3 regions of the Pseudoalteromonas sp. AOP31-A2-14 genome follow, and region 1 is predicted to be linked to each of the others. Evidence: predicted binding sites of a transcription regulator. Region 1 holds the regulator's gene; each other region holds the start of a gene.
The links. The regulator sigma-54, encoded in region 1, starts transcription at its own class of promoters, with help from an activator protein. The targets are predictions, from matches to a motif close to GTTGGCACGNNNNTNGNNT.
Positions count from the first base shown of each region.

Region 2: a site for sigma-54 is predicted at 1,466-1,484, ahead of ACT3S9_RS06240 (EF-hand domain-containing protein). Genes of this name have one in related genera too.
Region 3: a site for sigma-54 is predicted at 1,229-1,247, ahead of ACT3S9_RS03515 (P-II family nitrogen regulator). Genes of this name have one in related genera too.

Region 1 is NZ_JBQSXI010000001.1:459,860-462,137, forward strand. It holds gene hpf (ribosome hibernation promoting factor) at 1-207, opposite strand, end outside; gene ACT3S9_RS02120 (RNA polymerase factor sigma-54) at 236-1,729, opposite strand; gene lptB (LPS export ABC transporter ATP-binding protein) at 1,791-2,278, opposite strand, start outside.
Region 2 is NZ_JBQSXI010000001.1:1,332,042-1,334,319, forward strand. It holds gene ACT3S9_RS06230 (energy-coupling factor ABC transporter permease) at 1-132, opposite strand, end outside; gene xthA (exodeoxyribonuclease III) at 136-942, opposite strand; gene ACT3S9_RS06240 (EF-hand domain-containing protein) at 1,524-2,045, shown strand; gene ACT3S9_RS06245 (IS982 family transposase) at 2,062-2,278, opposite strand, start outside.
Region 3 is NZ_JBQSXI010000001.1:749,129-751,406, reverse strand. It holds gene ACT3S9_RS03520 (ammonium transporter) at 1-832, opposite strand, end outside; gene ACT3S9_RS03515 (P-II family nitrogen regulator) at 843-1,181, opposite strand; gene ACT3S9_RS03510 (S10 family peptidase) at 1,974-2,278, shown strand, end outside.

The sequences.
Region 1 (2,278 bases):
GTCTTGGTGCTGTGTCGAAGCGAACAACTCCGCGCCACTGACATGTAAAGTGGCTTCTGCTTTTTGCTTTAGTTTTACTACATCAAGAATGACATGCACATTGTTTATATGATCAAAGTGCCTTTCTAGCTTCGCAAATTTACTATTTACATAGTCTCTTAATGAATCAGTAATATCTACATGGCGACCCGTTAAATTTAATTGCATAAGCATTTTCCTTCTGTGTGTTAACGCCTTAAATCAAACTTTTTCTTTGGTTCGATGGTGGAATAGCAAGCGACTCGCGGTATTTTGCAATGGTGCGTCTAGCCACTTTTATTCCTTGCTCTGCCAATATATCTGCTATTTTGCTATCACTCAACGGTTTCGCTGAGTTTTCTGCGCTGACTAGCTTTTTGATCAGAGCACGAATAGCTGTTGATGAGCATTCCCCCCCATTTTCGGTGCTTACATGACTTGAAAAAAAGTATTTCAACTCAAAAATACCGCGTGGAGTATGCATATATTTTTGCGTAGTTACTCGCGAAATTGTTGACTCATGCATTTCCACCATTTCAGCTACATCATTTAAAACCATTGGGCGCATAGCTTCGGGTCCATGTTCAAAAAAACCTTGTTGTTGCTGCACAATGCAGTTAGTTACTTTTAATAAAGTATCGTTACGGCTTTCTAAGCTTTTAATAAACCATTTGGCTTCTTGCAGATGAGAGCGAATGAACTGGCTGTCACTGCTTGATTTAACAGAGCGAGACATTGCCGCATACTGGCTGTTTACACGAATTTTTGGCATGCTGTCGGGGTTAAGCTCAACTATCCAGCGGCCTTTTATTTTCTTCACTGACACATCAGGAATAACGTACTCAGATTCTTCACGCACAATGGTATCAGCCGGCTTGGGATTGAGACTGTGAATGAGCGTCATAACCTCTTTAAGCTCGTCTTCTTTAAGCTTAGTCTTTTTCATTAAAGTACGGTAATCACGACTGGCTAATAAATCGATATGATCAGTTAGAACCTTTTTTGTCTCGCTAATCCAAGGGGTTGCGGGATCAAATTGATTTAGTTGAATACATAGGCATTCAGGTAAGCTGCGTGCGCCGATGCCGATTGGGTCAAAAAGTTGAATTCTCTTTAACACAGCTTGTATTTCATCAAGTTCTATTTCTTCTTCGCCGCCTTGATTCAAGCTTTCTAATAAGTCTTCACAACTAACGGTTAAAATACCTGATTCATCGATGCCTTCAACAATAGCTAAAGCGATCGCCTCATCAGTGGGACTAAATGGCGTTAACTGTAGTTGCCACATTAAATATTCGTGCAGTGTTTCTGTTGATGCACCTTGATAAATAGATTCATCTTCAGGCATTGGCCCTGATGACGAATTAGGGGCTGCACTCATGTACTCATCCCACGTAACGTCCATTGCCATTTCGTCACTCACGGTTTCTTTAGTTAATGCTTCTGAGCTTTCTTGTTCGTATTCGCTTGAGGTTTCGTCTGGCGAAGCGCTAACCGTGACATCATCTGTATCTTGCTTTTGTTCATTTTTACCAGCATTTTCGTCACTAAAATTTTGTTCTTCAACCTCAAGTAATGGGTTGCTATCTAGCGCTTCTTGTATTTCTTGCTGGAGATCCAATGTACTAAGTTGCAGCAGGCGTATCGCTTGTTGCAGCTGTGGTGTCATTGTAAGTTGCTGGCCCATGCGCAGCTGTAATGATTGCCTCATGTATCTCTAACAATCCTTTTTAAAATGTTGTCATAATTAATACTAGCAGATGCTAGTCGATTTAGAGTCTAAACTGTTCACCTAGGTAAACATCGCGCACTGTTTTATTATTTAATACGTTTTCAGGAGTGCCAGATGCAATTAGCTCCCCATGAGAAACAATGTAGGCTTTTTCACAAACATCAAGGGTTTCTCGTACATTGTGATCAGTAATAAGTACGCCTATACCTCGGTTTTTAAGGTGTTCAATAATCTTCTTTATATCTAACACTGAAATAGGGTCAACACCAGCAAAAGGCTCATCTAAAAGAATAAATTTAGGATTGGCTGCTAATGCGCGAGCTATTTCTACCCGGCGGCGTTCACCACCAGACAATGCCATGCCTTGGCTATCACGAATGTGTTGAATACTTAGTTCGTCAAGTAATTCATTTAGTACCTCTTCGCGTTCAGTCTTTTTTAGTTCTTTACGAGTTTCTAAAATTGCCATTAAATTTTGGTAAACGGTGAGTTTACGAAAAATTGATGATTCTTGTGGTAAATAGCCAA
Region 2 (2,278 bases), 870 kb from region 1:
GCGTTCAGGGGTTGTAATAAGCCCCTGATACTGTACTTTACTAAAGCTTAAATACAACACCACAGCAATGCTAAACCACAACATTAACTGTATTGGCATCGATATTAATGGCTGTGCTGCTAGATCGCTCATAAACTAGTTAAAAGTAGACCAAATGGGTGCATGATCAGAGGGCTTCTCAATGCCACGTAATTCATAATCAATGCCTGCATCAATACAGCGCTTAGCAAGTTCTTCGGTTGCTAATACGACATCGATACGTAAGCCTCGGTTATCAACAAAACCTTTTGAGCGGTAGTCAAACCATGAATATTGCTCAGTTGTTTTAGGATGAAGCTCACGAAATGTGTCTTTAAAGCCCCAATCGAGTAAGTTTGCTAGCCATTGACGCTCTTCAGGCTGAAATGAACACTTACCGGTTTTTAACCAGCGCTTGCGATTTGGTTCACCGATACCAATATCTAAATCTGAGGGGGATATATTTATGTCGCCCATAACAATAACGTCATCACAAGGTTCATAATTAGTGTTTAAATGCGTCATTAAGTCTTGATAAAATTGACGTTTGTAAGGAAATTTAGTTTCATGAGCAATATTATCCCCTTGCGGAAAGTAACCATTCATAATGGTTAAATCACGACCGCTTTGTTGTGGGATAGTAACGCTGATCATCCGTTTTTGTGATTCTTCGGTATCGCTGACAAAGCCCTTAAAAACCGACTTAGGCTCACTTTTACAGAGTATTGCTACGCCGTAATGCGCTTTTTGGCCATGAAAATAAACGTGATAACCCATTTTTTGCACATCTTCTAGAGGGAAAGCCTCATCATGTACTTTTATCTCTTGTAAACCGATAACATCTGGCTTGTGCTTATCAATAATAGCTTGTAATTGGTGAAGGCGAGCGCGCAGCCCATTTATGTTAAATGAAATAACTTTCATACAGTGGCCTTAAGTGGTTATGTTTTTCTGTCTGTGTTGGGCAAATTCTACCATTAAATAACGCTGGGTACAGGACGATATTTATAAAATAGTGATGCATTCATGTCGAACAAGTGATGAGCAATTGTTAGGTGTTGATCATTTGATATGCAACAAGTTTATAAATAAAAAATCTAGTACTTTGCCTTCTCTGAGATATATAGCTCGAGCCATTCGGTAAATAATGTACTTACCTTGGACTTTCATGAAAACTAAAATATTAGCACTTTTGATAATTACTGCGTCATGAACCCAAGCTCTGAGTGCAGCGCGGCGGTGAAAGGTCAAACTTGTGGCTTGAGTTTACTTGAGTGTAATGACGAAAAGATAACTGAGTTTGTTCAGTGGTACACAATAGAGCCATTTAGCTGAAATCGGATAGATCGCTTGAAAAATTTACGAACAGCCCTGCAAGGCGTGCAATAAAAGAGGCATCCTGAGGTGTTTTAAGTTTAAATGAACTTTAAATTCAAAAGCTTATGTTTTTGGCATTTTATTTGTATATTAAACGTTGAAACTAATATACTACAAGGAAACGTCTTATGAACAAGTTAACTTTAGCATCAACAATTTTAGCTGCTTTAAGCCTATCAGCATGTTCTGCAAATCCGTCTATCGATAATATCGACAGTGATTTTGGCAGTCTAGATAATGATAGTGATGGCTATATTTCAAAAGTAGAAGCTGATGACGATAGCATTTGGCAACACTTTTCAAATATTGATACCAATATGGATGAGCAAATAAGCCAAACCGAGTTTAATGCCTACATGCAATTAAATACAGGTAAAGTGGCTGATGGGAGTGATGTAACAGATTCCGCCTTTAAAGCTGGAATAGCTAAATTTGAACCGATTGAAAATAGTTTTAAATCGTTAGATAACGATAATAACGGTTATATTTCTGTAAAAGAAGCCAATGATGACGATATCTCAAAGCACTTTGGTTATATAGATAACAATAAAGATAAGCGTATCAGCCGCGATGAATTTGTTAACTATATTCAAACTCACGGTAAAGATGTCGCTGAAGATGAGGCTCTTGAAATGATTAAAAAGAGCTAATTAACCTGAGATCTGCTTAAGCGATAACTAATGCATTGCGCTCTACATCAGTTAAATTAAGGTGTGGTTTATTTTCTTTCAAGCAATAAGCCACCAATCCAGCGACTAAATTTAACATAAAGCCGTTCATACTCCGATGCCTCGAATGTTCAATGAAGGATATATTCTTGAGTTGGTCATTAATTGTTTCAATTATAAAGCGCTTTGAAAGCATCGCTCTATCCCATAGTGAC
Region 3 (2,278 bases), 290 kb from region 1:
CAAGCGCACCATTTAATACCATTGTTAAATCAGCTTTCCCCCATAAAATTTTACATAAGAACAGTGATGCTATTGCACCACACGCAGCAGCAGCATTAGTGTTTAAAAATATTTTACCCACCGCTGTCGCATTCTCAGCATCAGAGATTAATAACTGCGAGCCACCGTTGAAGCCGAACCAGCCCATCCATAGAATAAGCGTACCTAAAGTAGCAAGTGGTAAATTTGAGCCCGGTATTGGATAGATTTCACCATTTTTGCCGTATTTACCTTTACGAGCACCTAGGAATAATACCCCCGCAAGCGCCGCTGCAGCACCAGCTCCATGTACAATAGACGAGCCTGCAAAATCAACAAAACCCATTTCAGATAGGAAGCCGCCGCCCCATGTCCAATATCCTTCAATAGGGTAAATAAAGCCCGTCATTACTACAGTAAAGGCTAAAAATGCCCATAACTTCATTCGCTCAGCGACAGCTCCAGATACAATCGACATCGCTGTTGCCACAAATACTACTTGAAAGAAGAAATCAGATTCAAGAGAATGATCAGCACCTTCAGATTGAGTGCCTATTAGTGCACCAAACGAAGGAATAAAGCCGCCTTCAGTGTTATCTACATACATAATGTTGTAACCTACTAATAAGAACATGGTGCAAGCAATTGAAAATAACGCCACGTTTTTAGTTAGTATTTCAGTGGTATTTTTAGCTCTAACTAAGCCTGCTTCTAGCATCGAAAAACCTGCTGCCATCCACATTACCAATACACCCGACATTAAAAAGTAAAATGTATCGAGCGAAAACTTTAGTTCTATTATTGTGTTTTCCATAAATTCCCCCTTAAATTGCTTCTTCGTCTAATTCACCGGTACGAATACGGATGATTTGATCTAAGTCATAAACGAATATTTTTCCGTCACCTATTTTTCCTGTTGACGCTATTTTGGTGATGGTTTCAACCACGCGCTGACAATTTTCTGTGCGCGTTGCAATTTCAAGTTTAATTTTTGGAATAAAATCGACTTGGTATTCAGCCCCACGATATAACTCGGTATGCCCACGCTGACGGCCAAAGCCTTTCACATCGACAACAGTCATCCCCTCTATGCCTAAATCAGCCAGTGCTTCTCGCACATCATCAAGTTTGAATGGCTTTATTATTGCACTAATCATTTTCATAGTGGCCCCCTTCGGACGCTTATTGTTATCCTGCTTGGTGCTAGATAATCCAACCTTTGTGCCAATATTTATTTTTATTTAATTACATGAACTTAAACTAATAAGGCAGATTAAAAACTAAAAAAACGCACTGTTTTGGTGCGTTTTTTTTGCATCTTATCTGTACTGGTGCAAAAGACTGAATCACCACTGACCATACCACCGCGGTTATGGTGCTACGCCTGATACAGCGCTTTATCAGCAAGGTACATGGTATCGAAACTCACACAATGAAAATGCATATAAGCCAACACTCATCGTAATAGAGAGTGGTTGAGCATTAATTTCGAACACATGATCAGATAACCATAACCTAAACTTTTCTAAAACTTTATGAGGCACTAACAATGCAACATTGTTAAGCTCCAAACAAACGTTTCACCGCTAACGCAGGTAAATTTTAAAGCCCTAAAACGAATTACGTATTAATAAGGTTATTTATTATCGAGTAATCCCCCTTCTCGTGGAATTACTCGATAACAAAACTCTTCGTTCATAAACGGTGTCGTTAAAGTGTCATAGCACTATATTTAATTAAAAGTGCAGATAAATCATTGAGGCCACAAAATTTACGCACACTTTCAACGAGCTAAAAACTATCCATAGTCGGCATTGCATAATTAGTAAGCAATAATTTTGCTAGCATACAGACTATTTATCGACTTCATCTCATAGATTTGTAACTAGTCTCATTAGTTTGTTATTTACCTAAAAATTTATTTTAATAGCTGAAACTCTTTTTAAGGATCACCTATGACGCTAAGTAAAATTATTAGCTTATCATTAGTTACCGTAAGCTTAACTTTTTGCACTCTTGCCAGTGCAGATAACCAACGCCGTATAGATGTAGATAGTAAAGTTGTTACCGAACACAAAGCACGTATTAATGACGAACGCTTTTCATACACTGTCGCCACGGGTACACAACCTGTATGGGATGATAAAGGCGATGCCGTTGCTACCCTACAATACACTTATTATAAACGCGACAAAGTAGACGACCGCACAAAACGCCCACTCGTTATTTCTTTTAATGGTGGCCCGGGCTCTGCATCTGT